DNA from 3 places in the Ignavigranum ruoffiae genome. Region 3 is predicted to be linked to each of the others. Evidence: predicted binding sites of a transcription regulator. Region 3 holds the regulator's gene; each other region holds the start of a gene.
The links. The regulator LexA, encoded in region 3, represses DNA repair genes until DNA is damaged. The targets are predictions, from matches to a motif close to CNAACANNTGTTNG.
Positions count from the first base shown of each region.

Region 1 (8,353 bases), 690 kb from region 3:
AAATGGCTTATGCGGCTGGTAGACATAGAGAGTCCTTAATTGCGACTTCAGTTGTCCTTTTTGTCTTTATCCTGATTATTAACTCAGTCTTTATGGTTGTGAAGTCGAAAGGAGATAAGTATTAATGAGTGCTAAGATTATTAAAGGTCTAGTCTGGATTGCAGCTATTTTTACCATCTCCATGCTCTTATTCTTGGTTGGTTTTATCTTTTGGAACGGGATTCCATCCTTAAAACCTGAATTATTTGCTTGGCATTATACCACTTCCAACGTGTCGATGATGCCAGCGATTATTTCAACCATCATTATCATTCTCCTATCTTTATTAATTGCCGCACCTGTGGGTGTATTTACCTCTTTCTATTTAGTGGAATATGCAGACCGTGACAGCAAACTTCTACCTATTATTCGCTTGGCTACGGATACCCTAGCAGCTGTTCCTTCTATCGTGTATGGTTTGTTCGGGATGCTTCTTTTTGTTATTGAATTGAAATGGGGCTATTCTCACTTAGCAGGGATTTTTACGATTACAATCATGATTTTACCGATTATTATTTCCTCTACGGAAGAAGCCTTGCGCTCAGTGGATGACTCTCTACGAATGGCCAGCTTGGGCTTGGGTGCTGGGAAACTTAGAACCATTTTTACGGTGGTATTACCCGTAGCTATGCCCGGCATCCTGTCAGGAATTATCTTAGCTATCGGTCGGATTGTTGGTGAATCTGCCGCCTTACTCTTTACCTTAGGTTCTGCCACCAACATGTTCAAAGGCTTTATGGGTTCAGGTCGTACTTTGGCCGTGCACATGTATGTCTTGAGTTCGGAAGGTTTCCACGTTAAGGAAGCTTATGCGACGGCAACGGTATTAATCTTTATCGTCTTGTTAATTAATAGTCTGTCTACGTTACTTAGTCGTAAATTATCAAGTGGAGGAAAATAAATATGACCAATAAAATTAAATTTCAAATTAAAGATTTAGATTTCTATTATTCAGACTTCCATGCTTTAAAGAATATTAATATGGATATTGAAGAACACTTGGTAACAGCCTTTATCGGCCCATCTGGTTGTGGGAAATCTACCTTCTTGAAGACTTTGAATCGGATGCAAGACTTGGTTTCCGGAGCCCGGGTTGATGGCTTAATCACCCTTGATGGTCAAGATATTTATAGTAAGGGTTATGATGTGAATATCTTACGCAAACGCGTTGGGATGGTCTTCCAACATCCAAACCCATTCCCTAAATCGATTTATGACAACATTGCCTATGGACCTCGGACTCACGGTATCAAAGATAAATCTCAATTAGATCATATTGTCGAAGAAAGTCTAAAAGGCGCCGCTATCTGGGATGAAGTCAAAGATAAATTAGACCAAAATGCGACTTCTGTTTCTGGGGGACAACAGCAACGGATTTGTATTGCTCGGGCCATTGCCAATGATCCAGAAGTGCTTTTAATGGACGAACCTACTTCAGCTTTAGACCCAATTTCTACCAATAAAATTGAAGACTTGGTTCATGAATTGAAAGAGAAATATACCGTCGTGATTGTAACACATAATATGCAACAAGCGGCTCGGATTTCTGATAAGACTGCCTTCTTCTTAACAGGTGAAGTGATCGAATTTAATGATACTGAAACAGTATTTAGCCATCCTGTCGACCAACGGACCAATGACTATGTTTCTGGACGCTTCGGTTAATTTCTAATATAATATTTAATTAAGTATATTTCTCGCTAGATTTTTTAAAAGGAGGCACCATAAATGAGAGAACAGTTTGATAACCAATTAAATGAATTCTACGATAAACTGGTACATTTAGGTAACATAGCTAATGAAGCGTTTCATAAATCCATTCAATCATACAATACCCTAGACAAAGTCTTAGCTGAGGAAGTTATAGATAACGACGTGAATATCAACAATCTGTCTCTAGAAATTGAAGCTGAAGCCTACCGTTTGATTGCCCTTCAAGCTCCGGTAACCGATGATTTGCGCAAAATCTTTACCATTCTGTTAGCCAGCAATGATCTTGAAAGAATTGCTGACCATGCGGCGGCCATTGCTAAATCAGTCAAGCGAGCTAAGGGAGAAGACCCTGGTGAAGAAGAAATGCGTGAAACCTTGAATCAAATGGCTGAACTGGCTCAAGGGATGCTCGCTGATATTCTCCAAGCCTTTATGAATAAGTCTGACGAAGGCGTTACTGAAATTGCTAAGCGCGATGACGAAGTAGATGCACTCTTAAAACAATTATTCCATCAAGCAGCTAAAGGTATGCGGAATAATCCGGACGTGGTTAATTATGGGATTGGCTATTTAAATATAGGTAAATCGATTGAAAGAATCGGCGATTACACTACTAATATTTGCGAACGCATCCTTTACTTAACAACGGGCAAGATGCATGAACTAAATGATTAACAACTAAAATTATTATAATGATAGAACCACAAACTTCGATTAGTGGAGTTTGTGGTTTTTTTAATGTTTTCCATTTAGGAAAAATGACAAAGAAAATCATGAGAATGAGATTAAAAACCAGCATAGCTATACATAATCTTTACCTAATCTTTACATTAAATTTACATTCGGGTGTTATAATAGACGTGTCTGATAGTGAAAGCCTATCAAACAAGAGATTAGAATTGTCGCAATGTTTAAAGATCATTTATAAAAGGAGAATTTTAATGAAAAAAACATTACCTTTATTGTCTGTGTTCGGTTTAGCAGCATCTATTGTAGCTCCTGTTTTTGCTCAAGAAGGAACTATTAACGTAGTATCTCGTGAAGATGGTTCAGGAACTCGTTCAGCTTTCGTTGAAATCGTTGGTGTTGTGAATGAAAATGACGACGACATGACAGTAGAAACTGCGGCTATCCAAAACGGAACTAACGGTGTAATGCAAACCGTTGCTCAAGATGCTCAAGCAATTGGTTACATCTCTTTAGGTTCTTTAGATGACTCTGTAAAAGCTGTTAAAGTTGACGGCGTTGAACCAAGTGCTGACACTATCAAAGCTGGTGAATATCCAATCGCTCGTCCATTTAATGTAGCTTGGTCTAAAGATTCTGAAATGACTGAAGTAACAAAAGACTTCTTATCATTCATTCATTCTGCTGACGGACAAACAATTGTTGAAGAAGAAGGATACATCCAAGTAACTCCTAAGGCTGCTGAAGGTGAAGAATCAGCTGCAGAAGAAACTAAGGCTGAAGAAACTGAAGCAGAATCAGCTGCAGAAGAATCTAAAGCAGAAGAAACCGAAGCAGAATCAGCTGCAGAAGAAACTAAAGCAGAAGAAACCGAAGCAGAAAGTGAAGCTGCTGCAGAACTACCTGCTTATGAAGCTAAAGAAGGTTTAGAAGGAACAATCGAAGTTGTTGGTTCTACTTCTGTATCTCCTGTAATGGAAAAATTAGCTGAAAAATACATGGAATTAAACTCTGGCGTAACCATCAACGTTACTTCTAACGGTTCTTCTGCTGGTATGACAGCTGCTCAAGATGGAACTGCTGACTTAGGTATGGCTTCACGTGAACTTAAAGATGAAGAAAAAGAAAAATTAGATTTCGATGCAATCGCTATGGATGGTATCGCTGTTATCGTTAACAAAGAATCTAAAGTTGAAGACCTTTCAATGGAAAACATCAAGAAAATCTATCTTGGTGAAATCACTACTTGGGAAGATGCTGTTAAATAATTAAAGTTTGAATGTTTTCTCCAAAACCCTTGCTCAGGCGAGGGTTTTTTATTTTGGCCTAATTTAATATAATTCTGTAATTGAAAAATTAAATCATTCATGCTTTTTCAAAGAATATCGGTCTTTTGGTTGTAAGCTCCCAGATGAGATGAAGAAAGAAAATTTTATCCAATATACATACGAACATATGTTTCGCTGAAATCATGGATTATGGTATAATGGGGCAGTAACGAATAATTATAGGAGAATACAGGATATGCATGACAAAATAACTGTTCGTGGGGCCCGAACCCACAATCTAAAAAATATAAATATTGAAATTCCTAAAAATAAACTTGTAGTGATGACTGGACTATCAGGGTCAGGTAAATCCTCTTTAGCCTTTCAAACCCTCTATGCCGAAGGTCAACGGCGTTACGTTGAGAGCTTATCTGCTTATGCGCGACAATTCCTAGGTCAGATGGATAAGCCGGATGTTGATTCCATTGAAGGTCTCTCCCCAGCTATTTCGATTGACCAAAAGACAACCAGTCATAATCCACGATCGACGGTCGGGACAGCAACTGAGATTAATGATTATCTGCGTTTACTTTATGCGCGAACTGGCGTCCCTTATTGTCCTAACCACCATATTCCAATTGAAAAGCAATCACCTGAACAAATGGTTAATCAAATTATGACCCTCCCTGAACGGACGAAGATACAAATATTAAGTCCACTGATTCGTGATCAAAAGGGCCAACATAAGAAAATTTTTGAACAGATTATTAAAGATGGTTATGTTCGGGTCCGCGTCGATGGTGAAATATATGACGTGACTGAAGTGCCTGAGCTGACCAAGACTAAGAAACACACAATAGAAGTGGTTGTAGACCGGCTAGTGATGAAAGAAGGCATCCGTGGTCGTGTCTTTGATTCAGTGGAAGTAGCCCTGAATTATTCACAAGGTTATGTGATTATAAATGTGATCGGTGGCGAAGATTTATTCTTTAATGAACATTTTGCCTGTCCCTACTGTGATTTCACCGTTGATGAGTTGCAACCGCGCCTATTCTCGTTTAATGCGCCTTATGGAGCTTGTCCAGCCTGTGATGGAATTGGTTTTAAACTTTCTGTGGATGAAGAATTGGTTATTCCGGACGAGTCCTTATCTTTAATGGAAGGAGCCTTTCATCCTTGGAGCCCCAACAACTCAGCCTATTATTCTTCAATGCTAGAACAATTCGCCAGTTCACAAAATATACCGTTAGATATTCCTTATAAGGATCTATCAAAACGCCAACAAGATTTGCTGAAATACGGTTCAGAGCAAATCCGCTTTAAATTCACGTATAAACCCTTACATGGGGGCGGACAAAAGACGGTCGACAGTAAATTCGAAGGCGTTATGAATAATATTGAACGACGTTATCATCAAACTTCTTCCGAATATGTTCGTGAATCGATGCGTGACTATATGCATGAATTGGTATGTCCAGTATGTAAAGGGCAACGGTTGAATCCAATGGCACTCTCGGTCAAAGTCGGTGACAAGAATATTGCCGAAGTGTCCGAATTATCAATTGAAGATGCGTTGAAGCATTTCGATCAATTGGAATTTGGCGAAGAGAAGGCTATGATTGCTAAACCGATTCTCAAGGAGATTAATGATCGTCTAACTTTCTTAAATAATGTGGGACTGAATTACTTAAACTTGAGTCGCATGGCGGGGACCTTGTCTGGTGGAGAAGCACAACGGATTCGCTTAGCTACTCAAATTGGATCGAACCTGAGTGGAGTAATGTACGTCTTAGATGAACCTTCGATTGGTCTTCATCAACGAGATAATCGTAAATTAATTAATTCCTTGAAACAAATGCGTGATCTGGGGAATTCATTAATTGTCGTTGAGCATGATGAAGAAACAATGCTGGACGCGGATTATATTATTGATATTGGTCCGGGTGCCGGTGAGAAGGGTGGCGAAATCGTCGCGCAAGGAACCCCTAAACAGGTGATGCGAAACAAGCAATCCTTAACAGGTCAATACTTATCGGGTAAATTATCAATCCCCGTTCCGAAAGAACGACGGAGTGAAGATCAAGGCTGGGTGAAGATTACCGGAGCCAGTGAGAATAACTTGAAGAATGTTGATATAGCTTTCCCTTTGGGTAGGTTTACGGTCGTAACGGGTGTTTCAGGATCGGGTAAATCAAGTTTAGTGAATCGCATCTTAAAGATTGCTTTAATAAAACGGACTACTTCAACGAAAGAGAAACCCGGAAAATTCAAAGATATTACCGGTTGGGAAGGCTTGGATAAGGTCATTGATATTGACCAAAGCCCAATCGGTCGGACCCCGCGCTCTAATCCAGCCACCTACACCGGAGTATTTGACGATATTCGTGATTTGTTCGCTAAGACGAATGGAGCTAAACAAAGAGGTTATGATAAGGGACGTTTTAGTTTTAATGTCAAGGGAGGACGTTGTGAGGCCTGTAAAGGAGCTGGAATTAAAGAAATCGAGATGAACTTCTTACCAAATATTGAAGTACCTTGTGAGGTCTGCCATGGCCGCCGCTATAATTCAGAAACCTTAGAAATTGAATATAAAGGCAAGAATATTTCTCAAGTCTTAGATATGACGATTGATGAAGCCTTGGAATTCTTTGAAGCAATTCCTAAAATCCATCGTAAATTACAAACATTGATTGATGTCGGTCTAGGCTATGTTCGATTAGGTCAGTCCGCGACCACACTTTCTGGTGGAGAGGCCCAACGGATGAAATTAGCTTCTGAACTGCAAAGAGTGGCCACAGGGGATACTTTCTATATCTTAGATGAGCCTACCACTGGTCTGCATGCGCATGATATTAAGAAGTTATTAAAGGTTCTGGATCGGTTGGTCGAAGCGGGAAATACGGTTGTAGTTATTGAACACAATCTAGATGTCATTAAAACAGCGGATTATTTAATCGACTTAGGACCCGAAGGTGGGGTGGCTGGTGGAGAGATCATAGCCACTGGCACGCCTGAAGAAGTAGCGCAAGTTGCTAAATCTTATACTGGACAATATCTGGTTGATATTCTGAAAGATTAATAAATCAGACCCAAGGCCTATGAGATTCGCTTCCTTTCTTGGCATAATATGAATGTAGACAATATAGGATGAAATTTAAAGGAGGTCTACTATGAACGAGAAAGAACGGATCATGGAGTTAGTTCGTCAAAATGTCATTACCCTTGAAGAAGCCTTAACCTTATTAGAAGCTGTCGGTAATTCAGATGCTCAGAACCCATCATTGAAGGAAGACCCATTACACAAACCCTTAAACAAACATTCTCGAAATGATCAAATTGACAAATTTGTCGATAATGTCTTAGAAACTGGCTCACAGGTTGGTCATAAAGTTGCTGATTATCTCAAAAAATCTTTGACTGAAGACCAGGCAAAAGATACTGATCAGCCCAACTACTACGCTGAAGAATTTAAAGAAGACCAGGCTGCTGAAGAAGCACGTTGGCGCCAAGCCGAACCAACAATGAAGGAAGCAGATCACCAAGCACTTGACCAAGAGATTGCTGAATTGTTGGCTCAAGTTGACGCTAAGAAAGAGAAGCAGTTAATTAATCAACAGCGTCTGCGGGAGTTAGAAATTTTTGAAGAGTTAGATGATTTAACTGAAGAAATGCAAGTTCAGAAGAGTGATCTCTTATCGGAGAAAGAAGCCTTAGAAGAAGACATAAAGAATTTATCAGATTCATTAGGTCAACTTTATGCACAAAAAGCGCAGACGATGAATGAATCAAGTCAACCATTTTCCGAACAAAACAGAGAATATCTGAAAGCTAAGGCCGATGATTTCAGTCGGTTTACGGCTAGGCTAGCAGATGATGCTATTCGCAGTGGTAAACAAGTTAGCCAAGGCCTTGGTCAACAATTTAAAGAAATCTTCAAGAATTTTGACCGTAAAGATATCAATCTTTCCTTTGAAGTGCCTTGGATTAAAAGTCAAACCTTGCAACATCGTTTCGAGTTTGCTGGAGAAGACCTAAAAAACATCCAATTTAAGCTAAATAATGGCTCATTAAAAGTTGAAAAAGCGCCCTCTGATAAAGTAATCGTGGCAGGAGAATTACGCTTCCATGGTAATTTTGAGAAATATGATGCGGAAGAATTTGCCAACCATTCAACGATTGATGCCCATGAAGATTGTTTAATTTTCCAAGTTAATTCACCGCGTTTATCAGCTGATTTGACCTTATCACTTCCTGAAAAAGACTATAATCAAGTCCAAATTAGTTTGTTTAATGGAGATGGTCAGATCGAAGACATTCAAGCGAAAGAAATCGATATTCAAAATAAAAATGGAGATCTTGACTTAGCTCGATTAACCGCGTCCCTTGTCAATGTTATGAACTTAAATGGTGATATTAAATTGACAGATATGGACAGTCAAGATATCGTTGCTAAGACTCTTTCAGGTGATATCAGATTAACTGGAAACGCTGAGAATCTTAATTTCTCTACCTCGGCGGGTAGTATCTTTATAAGTAAAAAAGATGCCACGACGAGTCAGATTCAAGCCCAAACGACCAGCGGCGATATTAAAATTAGTCAACCTGCTCAAGTTAATTTACAGGTTATCGCCGCTTCAACAACCGGG
Region 1 is NZ_CP096206.2:122,300-130,652, forward strand. Features, by position in the region: gene pstC (phosphate ABC transporter permease subunit PstC) at 1-125, shown strand, start outside; gene pstA (phosphate ABC transporter permease PstA) at 125-940, shown strand; gene pstB (phosphate ABC transporter ATP-binding protein PstB) at 943-1,704, shown strand; gene phoU (phosphate signaling complex protein PhoU) at 1,768-2,427, shown strand; gene M0R79_RS00605 (substrate-binding domain-containing protein) at 2,694-3,707, shown strand; gene uvrA (excinuclease ABC subunit UvrA) at 3,964-6,786, shown strand; gene M0R79_RS00615 (DUF4097 family beta strand repeat-containing protein) at 6,878-8,353, shown strand, end outside.
Region 1: a site for LexA is predicted at 3,888-3,901, ahead of uvrA (excinuclease ABC subunit UvrA). Genes of this name have one in related genera too.

Region 2 (8,353 bases), 310 kb from region 3:
GTGACCCCATTAGATGAACGCCAGGTAGATCGTTTTGTGCGGGAATATTTAAGGTCCAGTGAAATAAAACTTGGCAAGCATGCCCTTGATGAATTGCTAATTCGTGTCAATTACCAATTAAGTTTGGCGATGATTGAATTAGAGAAATTACATACATTTGTCTTATCAGGACAGGAACTTTCGGTCGAGAATGTCCGTCAATTAGTGCCTAGAAGTCTTGAAACGGATGTCTTTGAACTTTCAACTGCAGTCAGCCAAGGAAAAGTCAACCAAGCCATCCAAATCTATCAAGACCTACTGCTGATGAAGAATGAACCCATTGCCTTGCATGCTTTGTTGGTCAGTCAATTTCGCTTAATTTTACAAGTCAAGTTATTGAAAGAGCGGGGCATGATGTCTGGTCAAATGGCAGAATATTTGAGTGTCCATCCTTATCGGGTTAAACTGGCCTATCAGGCAAGCCAGCGCAAAACCTTGCCAGCTTTGTTAGCTTTGTATGATGATTTTGCTGAGATAGATTATCAGATGAAGATGGGAATCGGCCAGGCAGAAAATCATTTCTATCTCTTGTTAACTAAAATTGTCTCTAGCTGAGGATAGAACCTAGTAAAAGAAGGTATAAAAAAAGGTTGAAAGCCAACTTTCAACCTAAATGCCTTTATTTATTCAATTTAGCTAATTTTGAAATATCACGAGCAGCTTTATTTGCGTGAATTAAACCTTTATTCGCAGAATTTTCAATTTGTTTCACAGCTGCTTTAAATAAATCAGCTTGATTTCCTTCACCAGATTCAACCGCAAGTTTGAAGTTTTTAATCGCCCGACGCATGCGAGAAATTTGAGCAGTGTTGCGATCTGATTTAACAGCCGTTTGACGAACACGTTTAATGGTTTGGACAGTATTTGCCAAGGAATTCACCTCTTTCATAATTATTGCGTTTTGTAACTCTATCAGAATTATTAAAGCGAGTCAACAGACATTATTATAACTTATTCAAAAGTACAAAAGCAATCATAAATTTTCGGATTTTATAGCATTATATTGGATGAAGCGTTATACTAAGATGCGAACGCTTGTTCTAGAGAGGAAAGGGTCCATGGATCAATTTAAATTAAAATTACCTTTTCAACCGAGTGGGGATCAACCCCAGGCAATTGATAGTTTGACTCAGGGAATTGAAGACGGCCAGCGCGAGCAGATTCTTTTAGGGGCAACGGGGACAGGAAAGACCTTTACCATTGCTAATGTTATTCAGAATGTTAACAAACCGACCTTGGTTTTAGCCCATAATAAAACTTTGGCTGGTCAATTATATTCTGAATTGCTAGAATTTTTCCCCGATAATGCGGTCGAATACTTTGTGTCATACTATGATTATTATCAACCTGAGGCGTATGTACCTTCTTCGGATTCTTATATCGAGAAGGAAGCCAGTGTTAACGATGAAATTGATCGATTACGCCATTCAGCTTCTTCCGCTTTAATCGAAAGACGCGATGTGATTGTGGTGGCTTCTGTTTCCTGTATTTATGGTTTAGTCGATCCACAAATGTATCGCGACCAAGTCTTGTCTTTGCGCAAGGGTCAAGAAATTGCTCGAGAAGATGTGATTTCTCGTCTGGTCGATATGCAATTTGTTCGCAATGATTTTGATTTCCAACGGGGGACCTTCCGCGTTCGTGGTGATGTGGTTGAAATTTTCTTAGCTTCTAGGGAGAGTCAGGTGCTACGCATTGAATGGTTTGGTGATGAAATTGAACGCATCCGCGAAGTGGATGTTTTAACCGGTGAAATTAAATCTGAAGTGGATCATTTTCCTATTTTTCCAGCGACTCACTTTGTGGCCAATACCCAACAAATTGTCCGCGCGGTCGAATCGATTCGTGCGGAGCTTGAAGAGCAGTTAGCCTACTTAAGGGGAGAGAATAAACTTCTTGAAGCCCAACGTTTGGAACAACGAACTAATTATGATATTGAGATGCTGCTTGAAATGGGTTATACCAATGGTATAGAGAATTATTCACGTCATATGGATGGACGTAAGCCCGGGGAACAGCCTTTCACCTTGCTAGATTTCTTCCCGGACGATTATTTAATTGTAGTAGATGAATCGCATATGACCATGCCTCAGATTCGCGGTATGTATAATGGTGACCGCGCACGTAAGCAACAGTTGATTGACTATGGTTTCAGATTACCGAGTGCCCTAGATAACCGGCCATTAAGGTTAGAAGAATTTGAGGAACATGTGAATCAGATTGTCTATATTTCAGCAACTCCGGGTCCTTATGAGTTAGAACATACTAACGGAGAATATGTTGAACAAATCATTCGACCCACTGGCTTGTTGGATCCTCTAGTTGAAGTTCGGCCGATAAAAGGGCAGATTGATGATATCGTTGGCGAAATTAATCAACGAGTGGAGAAGGGTGAGCGGGTCTTTATCACTACTTTAACTAAGAAGATGTCGGAGGATTTGACCGATTACTTAAAAGAACTTGATATTAAAGTGAAATACTTGCATAGTGATATCAAAACCCTGGAACGGACTGAAATTATTCGTGATCTGCGTTTAGGCGTTTTTGATGTATTGGTCGGGATTAATTTATTGAGAGAGGGTCTCGATGTACCTGAAGTTTCATTAGTAGTCATTCTTGATGCAGACAAAGAAGGTTTCTTGCGCAGTGAACGAGCTTTAGTCCAAACGATTGGTCGAGCTGCTCGGAATGCTGAAGGAAGGGTCATTATGTATGCTGATACCATGACTGATTCAATGCAGCGAGCCATCGATGAAACTAATCGACGTCGCAGTATTCAGCTGGAATATAACCGGGTACACCATATCACGCCCAAGACAATTAAGAAAGAAGTGCGTGATCTCATTCGGATTACCCATGAAGTTGAGCCTGAGAATAAAGAGCAAGATCTGCTTGGTCAGTTCCGTAAAATGTCTGCTCAACAAAGAGAAGAACAATTGGAAGTGTTACAATTACAAATGCGCCAATATGCTAAAGATTTAAACTTTGAGGCAGCGGCTGACTTGCGCGATATTATTATTGAATTACAAACAATTTACAAAAAAAATAAGCGCAAGTAAGGGATTTGTGTTAGTATAAGTGTCTAAGTTTTGATATGAAATTTGTGGGGGTGTTATTTTGGCTCAATTTCCGTCCAGGATAAAAAGTTTTGAAGGATTAAAAGGCTTCGCTGTGGCGATGGTAATTTTCTATCATCTATTTCCAAATTATGTTCCAGGCGGGTTCTTAATGGTAAATACCTTCTTGGTGCTTGGTGGTTATTTCTTCGCCTATAAAATGGAGAAGCACCAGCCAGTCGACCAGAAAACAAATTACCCGGCCATTGGTCGCTATCTTTTAAAAACTTTTGAGCGTTTATTCCTGCCACTTTTATGGATGATGATGATAATTGTTCTGGGCTTTGTACTATTTAAACCGATTGAATTGCATTATATCCGCAATGATATGCTTTCTGCGCTAGCATTTGTGAGTAATTGGTATCAAATTTTCTCAGATCAATCTTATTTTGTCCAAATGACCAATGCGACACCATTTACTCATCTCTGGTACAATGCCATCTATCTTCAATCCTTCATTCTGGCAATTCCTTTATTTTTACTGACCAAGCGCTTTAAGTTCTCTTTGCCTGCCAAGGGAATTTTTTGGGCGATCATAGTTATTCTAAGTCATAGTCTGATGTTGTTTCTTTATAAGCCAGGAGATGATCCGACTAGGGTTTATTATGGTTTAGACACTCGGTTTTCATCTTTTGCTTTAGGGATGGCAACGGCCTATAGTTTGCCGACCATCTTAAATTATTTACAGAACTTGAAACATCGCAAAAGTTTTTATTCAATCTTTGCCGTGTTGGTTACAGGATTGACCCTGTTCTTTGTCTTGACCACGAAAGATAATTCGGCATGGACCTATGAATTAGTGATGACTTATTTTAATTTGATTTCCATGTTTCTTCTATGGTTAATTACGATTAATCCACCGATTACACGTTTTTTCTGGGGCAATCCGATTTTTGATGTTATTGGTAAGCGGTCCTATTCGTATTATCTCTGGTATTATCCAGTGATTGTCATCATGATGGGGCAATTCCGCCGTTTCAATGGTAATATGCTAATGATTAATAGTCTCAGTATTTTAGGGATTATTTTCTTCGGCGAAGTGACTTATCGCTTGGCAGAGAGACCGATTTGGCAGATTCCTTTCGCCAATCAATGGGATTGGTATAAGAATTTGGCTCTGTTAAAAGATCGGACCCAACCGAAAAAATGGTTTGCTCGCTGTGTGTTTTCAGGACTATTCTGTCTAGCTTTGATTGGCTTCGGCTTTGCCGTGTTTAATAGTCGCAATGATAAACGGGTTGCTTTGTTCGAACTAGAGTATCAAACCTATCGCTTTGCGCCAAACATGCTCAAAGAGGCCTATCCGGCTGAAAAACCGCTAATCAAAGTCAAAGATGAGATCAAGGATTTAGACCAGCATTTTGCGACTCGGGTCAGCCGTCAAGCTGATCAAGAAGATACGGTCAAATCGTTGACGGATCATTATATTAAGAATCGAGAAAATGAACGTTTGGTCAATTATCTGGTAAATGTGAAACAAGATCAGATTCAAGCTTTTCTTGATCGACTCAATGAGAATCAGGGACTCTTTGATGAATTAGAAGCTTTTCATCCAACTGTCGTTGAAAACTTAAGTAAAGAAGAGCTACTTTTCGCCACTGAAGTACCAATGACATTATTTGGTGATTCGATTGTCAGCATTAATGGTATAAATACCTTAGAAATTTTCTTGAATGGGAATTATTATGGTCAGGGTAGTTTACAAATTTGGGATGCAATTCCTATTTATAAACAAATGCTTGCCGATGGTGAGGTTCAAGAAAATGTGGTCATTAATTTGGGCACCAATGCCAGTTTAGACCGACCAGCCTTAGACGAGATGATTGAATTATCTGGTGACCGTCAGGTATTCTTTATTAATACAAATTCTCGTGTTCAACATATTGATGAAGTCAATCGATTAATTAAGGAAGTGGCTGAGGACTATCCAAATGTCCACGAAATTGATTGGCATAGTTATCAAGAGGGTCACCCTGATTGGTATGGCGAGGATGAGATCCACCATTCACCATTAGGTATGGAACACTTTACCATTATTATTGCGAAGACCCTTTATAAAGTTTTGCAAGAAAGTCACTAAAAAGACTTGATTATTAAATTTAAGTAGGTTACACTATTTGAGTGGCTGTTTGTTGCTATCTTTTGCATCGACGAACGAAGCTGCGAAGCAATTATTAAGCCCCATGCTCAGATTAACGAATCACCAACGTTTTTCTTAGCATTGGGACTATTTTTAAAAAGAAAGAGGTGAAATGAGATGGCATTGACTAAAGAAATGAAACAACAAATTATTGCTGATTATGCTACTCATGAAGGAGATACTGGTTCTCCAGAAGTACAAATTGCATTGTTAACACATGATATTAATTCATTAAATGAACATATTCATACCCATAAGAAAGATTTCCATTCTTATCGTGGGCTTATGAAGAAAATCGGTCATCGTCGTAACTTGTTAGCATACTTACGTGAGAACGATGTACAACGTTACCGTGAATTAATCCAACGTTTAGGATTACGTCGCTAATCAACATCATCAGGGCAGCTTTTGTCCTGATTTTTTTGCGTCTTGAGATATTATTATGTTAAAATGTTTGTTGGGAGTTCGTTAGCTTAGCTAGCTTGCTACTATACAAGTATGAGTTTTTTATCCGATTAAAAGACTGATATTTGTTTAGTAGTCTCCCAATTCATAACAAAGGAGAACTAGAATGACAAAACATGTATTTGAAACAGAATGGGGCGGGCGTAAATTGGTTGTAGAAACCGGTCATGTAGCTCAACAAGCCAATGCAGCCGTCTTAGTTCGCTATGGTGATACAGTAGTTCTAACTGCTGTAGTCGGTGAGAAAGAAGCTAAAGAAAATCAAGACTTCTTTCCTTTGACCGTAAATTATGAGGAAAAAATGTACGCTGTCGGAAAAATTCCAGGTGGCTACATTAAACGAGAAGGGCGTCCTTCTGAACATGCTACCTTGACTGCCAGATTGATTGACCGGCCGATTCGTCCGATGTTCCCAGAAGGTTTCTTTAATGAAGTCCAAGTCATTAATACTGTCCTATCAGTGGATCAAGATAATACGCCGGAAATGGCCGCCATGCTAGGATCATCCTTAGCCTTAACCATTTCTGATATTCCTTTTGATGGTCCCATTGCCGGTGTTCATGTTGGCCGTGTTGATGGTAAATTTGTGATTAATCCTTCTGTTGAACAAAAAGCAGCCTCAGATCTAGATTTAACCGTGGCTGGTTCTAAAACAGCCATTAACATGGTGGAATCATCCGCTCAAGAATTATCAGAAGAAGTGATGCTTGGAGCCTTATTATTTGGCCACCAAGCAATTCAAGAATTATGTCGCTTCCAAGAAGATATCCGGTCAGCGATTGGCCAAGAGAAGATGGCAGTGGATCTCAGACAAATTGATCCGATCCTGTTAGCTGAGATTCAAGAGCAATACAATCCGCTGATGACCGAAGCTATTCAAACCTTTGATAAATTGGAGCGGGAAGCCAATATTCAAGCCGTCAAAGAAAAAATTCATGATGATTATCAAGCTCGCTGGTCTGAGGAAGAAGAGCTTGACCAAAAATTGCAACAAATTATTGCAATTGCTGATCAATTAGAATTCGATGAAGTACGTCGCTTAATTACAGATGATAAGGTTCGTCCGGATGGTCGACGAATCGATGAAATTCGTCCTTTATCTTCTGAAGTGGCTTTCCTACCTCGGGCTCATGGGTCAGCTTTATTTACTCGAGGACAAACTCAAGCTTTATCAGCACTAACGCTCGCGCCATTAAGTGAACAACAATCTTTAGACGGTCTAGGCTTAGAAGAATCACGTCGCTTTATGCATCATTATAATTTCCCTCAATATTCAGTCGGGTCAACCGGCCGCTATGGTTCACCTGGTCGACGTGAGATTGGTCATGGGGCATTAGGACATCGCGCCATTGAACCGATCCTTCCGAGCGAAGAAGACTTTCCATATGCCATTCGTTTGGTTGCTGAAGTTTTAGAATCGAATGGGTCTTCTTCTCAGGCTTCCATTTGTGCGGGAATCTTAGCCTTAATGGATGGCGGTGTGCCCATTAAAGCACCGGTTGCTGGAATTGCTATGGGCTTAATGATGAATCCAAATGATGAAAGTAAGTATACTATTTTAACAGATATCCAAGGATTGGAAGATCATTTGGGTGATATGGACTTTAAGGTTGCAGGTAGCCGCCAAGGGATTACGGCCTTACAGATGGATATTAAGATTAAGGGCATTACTGAACAAATCTTGCGTGAATCGCTGGCACAAGCTCGGATCGCCCGGATGCAATTATTAGACCATCTTGCTTCAACGATTGCTGCTCCTCGTCCAGATTTAAGTCCTTATGCACCGAAGATAGAAATGATGAAGATTGACCCGGACCAAATTAAAGTGGTAATTGGTAAGGGTGGTGAAACCATCAATAAAATTATTGATGAAACAGGTGTCAAGATTGATATCGACGATGATGGCAACCTATCAATCGCTTCAAGTGATCAAGCGATGATTGATCGGGCCAAAGAAATAATTGAAATCTTAACGCATGAAATCGTTGCTGGTGAAGTCTATGAAGGGGTCGTTAAACGGATTGAGAAGTTCGGTGCTTTTGTAGAAATCCTGCCGAAAAAAGAAGGCATGATTCATATCTCTGAACTAGAACATCATCGGGTAGCTAAAGTTGAAGACGTGTTAGCGATTGGTGATCGGGTTAAAGTCAAGGTCATGGAAATTGATCCACGAGGCCGAATTAATCTTTCCCGTAAAGCCTTACTAGAAAGAGAAAAATAGGAATCTATCAAGACATACTCTAGTATGTTGATATCGTTGATTGTTTTTAGGACCTGGAAATCTGATTTATTAGACAGCAAAAAGATTTATAGAGACAAAATGCCCCCCTAAAGTTGGCTGCATGGTTCAACTTTAGGGGGCATTCGATTTTATAAAAATTTTCTGGTTTCTGTCTATTTATCGCTGAATTTTCGTTTGAACAACCATAACAATAGCTTATTAGGTCATAGCAGACAGCCCTTCTACTAATTTTGTACTTCAAACTTCTGCGTAAAGCCATAATATATGCCGATTAAAATCAGAGAGGCAGATAGATAAATTTCAGTTAAATGATCTGTTACAAAATTAAAGATATTCATTAATTTATTAATA
Region 2 is NZ_CP096206.2:1,117,488-1,125,840, reverse strand. Features, by position in the region: gene holA (DNA polymerase III subunit delta) at 1-594, shown strand, start outside; gene rpsT (30S ribosomal protein S20) at 659-910, opposite strand; gene uvrB (excinuclease ABC subunit UvrB) at 1,098-3,098, shown strand; gene M0R79_RS05355 (acyltransferase family protein) at 3,157-5,235, shown strand; gene rpsO (30S ribosomal protein S15) at 5,413-5,682, shown strand; gene pnp (polyribonucleotide nucleotidyltransferase) at 5,867-7,981, shown strand; gene M0R79_RS05340 (hypothetical protein) at 8,227-8,353, opposite strand, start outside.
Region 2: a site for LexA is predicted at 1,068-1,081, ahead of uvrB (excinuclease ABC subunit UvrB). Genes of this name have one in related genera too.

Region 3 (8,353 bases):
ACGACCCGTCTCTGGCTGAAGAGGATAATTCATATGTAACGGATCAAAAACTTTAGTCAAGAAGGAGGTCTCTGAGTGAGATACAATCTAGCGAAGAAAGATTGGCAACTTCCTTCACAAAATTATACCGACAATCAAAAAGCATTTCTTAAAGAAGCCGGCAATCAATTTTCGCCAGCTTTTTTGCGTTTAGTCGTTCAGCGTGGGATTGAAAGTCTGCCGGACTTAAAGGAATTTATCCAAGCTCAACCTCAATTGTTTCATGATCCTCATTTGCTTCATGAGATGGATGTTGCCGTGGAGCGAATTCAACAAGCGATTATTGAACAAGAGGCTATTTTAGTTTATGGAGATTACGATGCCGATGGGATTACTTCCACACTGATTCTTAGTGAAGCTTTAGAATCGTTGGGTGCAAGAGTTGAGGTCTATTTGCCCGATCGTTTTGCCGATGGATATGGCCCCAATCCTGAACGATACCAAGCATTTATCGATCAAGGTATTCAGTTGATTATAACTTGTGATAATGGGGTAGCTGGCTTCGATGCACTAGCCCTGGCCAAAGAAGCCCAAGTGGATGTTATTGTGACCGATCATCATCAAATCCAAGATCGGTTGCCCGAAGCTTATGCAATAATTCATCCTTGTCACCCAGAGGGTACTTATCCATTCTCTGATTTATCAGGAGCTGGGGTCGCCTTGAAGTTAGCTTCCGCCTTATTAGATGAGGTCCCGGCCGAAGCCTTAGAATTAGCTATGATTGGAACTATCGCCGATATGGTCTCATTAACTGATGAGAATCGAACGATTGTCAAGAGTGGACTCAGCTTATTGAAACACAGTCAAAGACCGGGGATCATCGAATTGTTAAAGCGAGGTCAGGTAGAACTTGATGACCTAGATGAAGAGACGATTGGCTTTATTATTGGTCCACGCTTAAATGCCATGGGCCGACTCGCTAATCCTCGACCGGCCTACGATTTACTCGCCACTCATCAAGCAGCAGAAGCTAGTCTCTTGGCTGACTTGTTGGAGAAGACCAATCAACAACGGCAAGATATTGTTAATCAAATTATGACTGAGATTGAAGCCGAACTGGAAGGACAAGCCTTACCAAATATTATTATTGCAGCCGATGCTAATTGGCAGGCAGGGGTTTTAGGAATTGCTGCCGGACGTTTGTGTCAGACTTATCAGCGACCGGTGCTGCTTTTTCAATATTTTGAAGATCTCCAAGAATATAAGGGAAGTGGACGGAGTACGGCCGCGATTCACTTATTTAATATCTTAAAAACACAAGAACCCCATTTAAAATACTTTGGCGGACATGCCCAGGCAGCTGGAATGACGGTGACTGAGACGAATTGGTCAGTATTTAAGTCCGGTTTAGAAGAGACAATGCTAGCTTATCAAGAGCAACTGGCTATTCCACCAAGCATCAATATTGATCTGGTATTAAGGGTTGAAGAATTGACCGTGGATTTCATTCAAGAAATGAATTTATTAGGGCCCTTTGGTATGGATAATGCCAAGCCGTTAATTTTATTGGGGGATGTTGAACTTGAATCTGTTCGGTTTTTAGGCAACGACAGCCAACATCTCAAATTGAATTTTACCAATCAAGATAAGTCTGCAGTCGGTCAAGCGATTGGTTTCCATAAAGCAGACCAAGGAGAATTTTTGAATGAGGGGCAAAAAATTTCTTTGGTGGGTCAGGCTAGTATTAATCAATTTAGAAACCAGAGCCAGGCTCAAATTGTGATTGAAGATCTGGGGATCCGTGGCCAACAATGGATTGATTGGCGGTCTTCAACCGTCGATGAGAATATCTTTCAATTCGATCAGGCTTTATATTTATTTACTAGTCAGACTTTATTAACTAAATATCAAGAGCATTTATTAACTGATAGTCGCGCCATACTATTAAATGAGCAGACTCTGGAATCTCAGTGGCAAGATTTAGAAAACTTAGTCATCTTCCAGTTGCCAAAGCGCCTCGAAGATTTACAGAGAATTCTGGAAAATCACTCTTGGCGTCGGATTATTCTGGCGAGTTATCATCAGGGTTCTAAATATTTGGCAGGTAATCCGACCTATCAAAGTGTCAAGAAATTTTATCTATGGCAGATGAGTCAAGAAGCTTATCCAATCCGGACTAGCCTACCGATGATATCAACTCGTTTAAATATACCGGTAATTCAATTGAAAGTCTTGATTATGATGTTTTTCGAAGCAGGATTTGTTACAATAAAGGATGGTTGGATACAGAATATAGATCCAAGCCAGCATGAGAAGATTGATATCTTCTCTTTACCGAGTTACCAGACTTACCTAGCGAGTCTAGAAGCTGAAGCGTTATTAAATTTCCAACCTTTGCAGGTTGTGAAAGAGTATTTTGAAGGGAAGAAGATCAATGATTGATTTAAAAAACTATGTTGCCCGTGTTGATAATTATCCAAGTGAGGGTATCATCTTTCGCGATATCACGCCACTCATGGCGGATGGCCCAGCTTTCTCCTATGCAACTCAACAAATCGTTGACTATGCCAAAGATTTGCAAGTAAATGTTGTGACTGGACCCGAAGCACGTGGCTTTATTGTAGGTTGCCCGGTTGCTTACGCTTTGGAAATTGGCTTTGCTCCAGTCAGAAAACGGGGCAAACTACCTCGCGAAGTCATAGAAGTGGAATATGATTTAGAATATGGCACTGATATTTTGGCCATTCACAAAGATGCTATTCAACCCGGACAAAGAGTCCTGATTATTGATGATCTATTAGCTACTGGCGGAACCATGAAAGCGACCATTGAACTCGTAGAAAAATTAGGTGGGATTGTCGCTGGTTGTGCCTTCTTAATTGAGTTAGTCGACTTAAATGGTAAAGACAAGCTCAAAGGCTATCAATATAAAGCCTTAATGAAATACTAAATCGGCGATGAAAAGTCTATTTTTATCATTGGTCAGACTGGTTGATAGTGTGTTTTAGCGTAAATTATTAAATGAATGATTTGAGCTATACTTTAAGGTTCACTGATCCACGAAATAAGCCCTTGCCATTTGGTTGGCAAGGGCTTAGAAAGAAGTGGATTTTTCTTGTTGATGGGTTGATGGAGGGTACAAATTGGTGACTTCAATCTCTTTCAATCAGGCGAACTGAGTGAGACTCGTATCATAAAATTGAAAAATAGCCTCTAATCAGTCTAAATATCGATTAAAATTCTCGGTATAAGGCAACGACCTTTCCTAGGATACTGACTTGATTAAGGATAATATCTTCCATGAAGTCATTTTCAGGTCGGAGTATATAATAACCATCTTTTTTATAGAATCGTTTGCAGGTTGCTTCATCTTCCATGGTCATGGCAACTACAATGTCCCCATTATTAGCCTGGCTCTGCTTACGGACGGTTATCAAGTCACCATCGAGGATACCAATATTAATCATGCTTTCACCATTAATTTCAAGCATAAACAATTCGTCAGGATCAAATTTCTCTAAATGACTGGGAATCGGATAATAGTCGGTGGCATCTTCAACAGCAAGAATAGGACTGCCGGCAGCAACTCGTCCTAATAGGGGAATCGAAGCTGGCTGCTGATTGAGTCCCAATGCTTGAAAACCTTGTTCGGTTAGTTCAATGGCTCGGGTTAAGCTGGGGTCGCGACTGATAAAGCCATTTTGTTCTAAGCGAGACAAGTGGCCATGCACCGTCGACGTCGAAGCCAGACCCACTTCAGCGGCAATTTCGCGGACGGTTGGTGGATAGCCTTTACATTCAATTGTTTCATGAATGGATTTAAGAATATTTAATTGTTTTTGGCTAATTTTTGTCATAAGCGTTGTACCTTTCTATTTCTTAATGTTATTATAACAAAGATAAAGTGATGAAGCAAACAAATGTTCGCTGAAAGGAGATTCTATGTTAGAGAAAGAAAAGATGGATCGATTAAATTATTTAGCTCGAAAGAAAAAGACCGAATCATTGACTGACGCTGAATTGAAAGAACAAGTCACCCTTCGTAAAGAGTACTTACAAGCTTTCAGACGTGGTATGCGCAATCATATCGAAGGAATAAAAATCGTCGATTCTGAAGGAAATGACCTTACCTCGGCTAAAGTCAAAAAAATTCAAAAAGATAAAGGCTTACATCGACCTTAAATTTTACTTGGTTTTAAACTCATTTTTTAGTACAATATTTAAGATGTTAATTGAAGGAGGGATAGGATGGAAACTTGGGTATGGATCTTGATTGTTTTATTAGCCCTTATTGGAGGACTGATTGGCGGATTCTTTATTTCACGTAAATACATGATGGATTATTTTAAAGAAAATCCACCGATTGATGAACGTATGATTATGACAATGATGGCCCAAATGGGACAAAAACCATCACAAAAGAAAGTTAAACAAATTATGGCTTCAATGAAGATGCAATCTAAATAGCTTTGTTTGAAAACTCATTTTTGTGGAAAGAAATATAATAAGCCAATTTTTCGCTCAAAGGGCAGAAAAAGGGTAAACATAACCAAAAGAAAAAGAGTTGCTAGCTCGAGTAGGCAACTCTTTTTGCTTTTATAAGATAAATTCTAACTGCTGCAGTTAAGGCTTGCTCCGCCGAAGTGGAATATTTTACATTGTCTTTTTCTTTTTGGGAATATATTTATAATCCGGATTATTTAATTTATCCAGGCGGTCAAACTCTTCAGCAATTTGTTGATCAATGGCTGCCAAATCAGCTTTTTTATATTTTTTGCCTTCAATATAGGGAATGGCTGGTCCAAAGGCGATGCGAGCTTTGCGACGACTGATAAATTGCCAGAAATTGCTTGGCGGTTGAATGGATACCGGAATAATCGCTTTGTGGCTTAAAGTTTGAATAAAGGCAGTTCCCCCTTTGACCTCTGTGGAGTAACGAGAGCCGGTGGGAAAGATACCCAAGTCAAGTCCATCTGCTAAGAGTTTGACCGAGTGTTTAATGACTTTGGTCGATGGCTTATCCCGATTGACTGGGAATACATGGGCTGATTTTAATAATGCTGCCAGCGGTTTAAATTTAAAAATTGATTCTTTAGCCATAAAAGCAATCGTTCTGTCTTTCAAATTAATGGCAAGATAGAAGGGATCAGTGGCAGACCGATGGGTCGCTGCAAAGATGACACTGTCGTCTTTAGGGATATTCTCGAGTCCCTGGATAAGCGGTCGCCCATTTAATAACTTAAATAGACCTGATATAATAGTAATGAAAAAATGGTACATGTTTGGCTATCCTTTCTTCAAAAGTATTCTCATTGTATCAATTTATAATTTATCATGCTAGTCTGGAGGGATGATTATGCTTTATTGTATTCTAAGCTTATTCATGATGCTGAATTTATCCATCATGAATTCTCCGGTTAAGTTAGTATCTATCCTACCTAGTGATCAGGAATTGTTTACCCAAGGCTTTACAGTTGATAAGCAAGGACGGATTTTAATCGGATCGGGACAATATGATCAGTCACAATTGGGTTATTTAAATCCTGACACGGGGACTTTAGAGAGTAAAGTGAAGTTGGCCAATGAATATTTCGGTGAAGGCATTACGGATACACCTTATGGTATTTGGCAATTGACTTGGAAATCTGGCAAGGCTTTCCTCTGGGATGATCAAAGTTTCGAGCTGACTAAGGAAGTGGCCTATGATACTGAAGGATGGGGTTTAACTTATGATGCTCAAGCCGATGTCTTATGGATGTCTGATGGTAGCTCTACGCTTTATCAACGAGATGCCCAAAATTTTGATCTGTTAGCCAAAATTCAAGTCCATTTAGATGAAGAACCGGTTGAATTATTAAATGAATTGGAGTACGCCAATGGTTTAATTTATGCCAATGTGTGGTATAGTAATTCTATTGTCGCTATCGATGGGAATACAGGCGAGGTTAAGAAAGTGTATGACCTTTCACCTATTATTGACCAGGCAAAAATTTCACCCAGCCAGCGCCAAACTATGGATGTTTTAAATGGTATTGCCCATATCAAAGACAATTTGTTTTATTTAACTGGAAAATACTATCCGATTATTTTTGAAGTTGAATTGAATTAAAGGAGGAAATTTATGAATGAAGCGAAAGCCCCAGTCTGGTATGAACCGCTTAAAACTGAGAAACACACCGGGGCCCGTTTAGGAATTTTACATACCCCGCATGGAAGTTTTGAAACGCCGATGTATATGCCGGTAGGTACTTTAGCCACAGTCAAGTCTTTGTCGCCAGAGGAATTAAAAGAGATGGGTGCTGGAGTCATCTTGTCCAACACTTATCATCTATGGTTAAGACCTGGAGAAGATATTGTCGAAGAAGCCGGAGGCTTGCACCAATTTATGAATTGGGATCAAGGAATATTGACTGATTCAGGTGGATTTCAAGTCTTTTCATTGAGTGACATTCGTCAAATCAAAGAAGAGGGCGTGTACTTTCGCAATCATATTTCTGGCGAACGATTATTCCTCTCACCAGAAAAAGCGATCCATATTGAAAATGCCCTCGGGGCTGATATTATCATGAGTTTCGATGAATGCCCAGATTTCCATCAATCTTATGACTATGTAAAGAATTCCATTGCCCGGACAACACGCTGGGCAGAACGTGGCCTGCAAGCTCATAAACACCCTGACCGGCAAGCTCTTTTCGGCATTTGTCAAGGCGCAGGTTATAAAGATTTACGATTAAGTCATGTGCGAGATATGGTCAGTCTAGATTTCCCCGGTTATTCGATCGGTGGCTTGTCGGTCGGCGAGACCAAAGAAGAAATGAACGCCGTGCTAGATTATTTGGTGCCCGAATTACCTGATAATAAACCGCGTTATCTAATGGGTGTGGGTTCTCCAGATGCTTTAATTGATGGGGTGATTCGTGGTACTGATATGTTTGACTGTGTGCTAGCTACGCGAATTGCTCGTAATGGGACTTGTATGACCCATGATGGACGTCTAGTCGTGAAGAATGCCAAATATGCTCGTGATTTCAAGCCGATTGATTCAGATTGCGATTGCTATACCTGTCAACATTACAGTCGAGCTTATATTCGTCATTTATTTAAAGCGGATGAGATATTCGGTTTGCGCTTGGCTTCAATTCATAATACCTATTTCTTGTTACAATTGATGCGGGATGTCCGTCAAGCGATTCGCGATGATAATCTCTTGGAATTTAGACAAGCCTTCTTTGAACGTTATGGTTACTTCAAGGCCAACGCACCAGCTTTCTAAAATAATCGCCATCATAGGATAAACATGTTACAATAAATAATAAAAAAAGAGGAGTTTTATCATGAATATGTTAGTTAATTTAGTTCCCTTGTTGTTAATGTTTGTGGTCATGTACTTCTTAATGATTAGACCCCAAAAGAAACAAATGGAAGAAAAGAAAAATATGCTTTCTTCACTTCGTCCGGGTCAAGAAGTAGTGACTATTGGCGGTCTTCACGGACTAGTTGAAGAGGTCCAACATGATACCAATAAAATTGTGATTGACTGTGAAGGAGTTTACTTAACTTTCGAACTTTCAGCGATTGCCAAAGTTGTTGACACTCCAGCGGCCACCAATGCGACAGTTTCAGTCAAGGATTTATCCCCTGAAGAGCATTCAGAAGAAATAGAAGTCGTTGAAGGCGACATTGAAGAAGATCCACAAGAAAATAAATAACAAAATCGTGAGACGACTAGATTTAACGGCTGGTCGTCTTTTTTGTTGACAATTTTGCGAATCTTAAAAGTCATTTCTGATGAATATTTAACCCTAAATGAAATATAGGTCTTGAGTATACGAACAAATGTTTGTATACTAGACCAAAAGGAGGGTTGGTGATGAAATATGGGATGTTAGAATTTGCGGATCCTTTACCAGATCTTAGTAAGAAGATTCTTCATGTAGATATGGATGCTTTTTATGCGTCGATTGAAATATTAAAGCGTCCAGAATTAAAACATAAACCGGTTGTGATTGCCAAGCATCCAAATTTAACTGGTGGAAGGGGCATTGTTTCGACCTGCAATTATGTAGCCCGTCAATACGGCATTCATTCGGCCATGCCAGCGATCGAAGCATACCGTCGTTGTCCTCGAGCTATCTTTATTAAAGGAGATATGTCAACTTATCGGCAAGTTTCACAAAATATTCGGCAGATATTTTATCGCTATACCGATCTGGTGCAGCCCGTTTCTCTTGATGAAGCCTATCTCGATATTAGTCAGAATCATTTTAATTGTCCTAGTGCCACGTTGATTGGTCAAGCCATTCAACAGGAAATTCGGCGAGAAACCGGTCTTACCTGTTCAGTAGGGATTTCTTATAATAAATTTTTGGCTAAA
Region 3 is NZ_CP096206.2:808,620-816,972, forward strand. Features, by position in the region: gene M0R79_RS03965 (LapA family protein) at 1-56, shown strand, start outside; gene recJ (single-stranded-DNA-specific exonuclease RecJ) at 76-2,421, shown strand; gene M0R79_RS03975 (adenine phosphoribosyltransferase) at 2,417-2,929, shown strand; gene lexA (transcriptional repressor LexA) at 3,213-3,836, opposite strand; gene M0R79_RS03985 (DUF896 domain-containing protein) at 3,922-4,161, shown strand; gene M0R79_RS03990 (YneF family protein) at 4,228-4,446, shown strand; gene M0R79_RS03995 (lysophospholipid acyltransferase family protein) at 4,633-5,259, opposite strand; gene M0R79_RS04000 (glutaminyl-peptide cyclotransferase) at 5,336-6,088, shown strand; gene tgt (tRNA guanosine(34) transglycosylase Tgt) at 6,101-7,252, shown strand; gene yajC (preprotein translocase subunit YajC) at 7,314-7,688, shown strand; gene dinB (DNA polymerase IV) at 7,850-8,353, shown strand, end outside.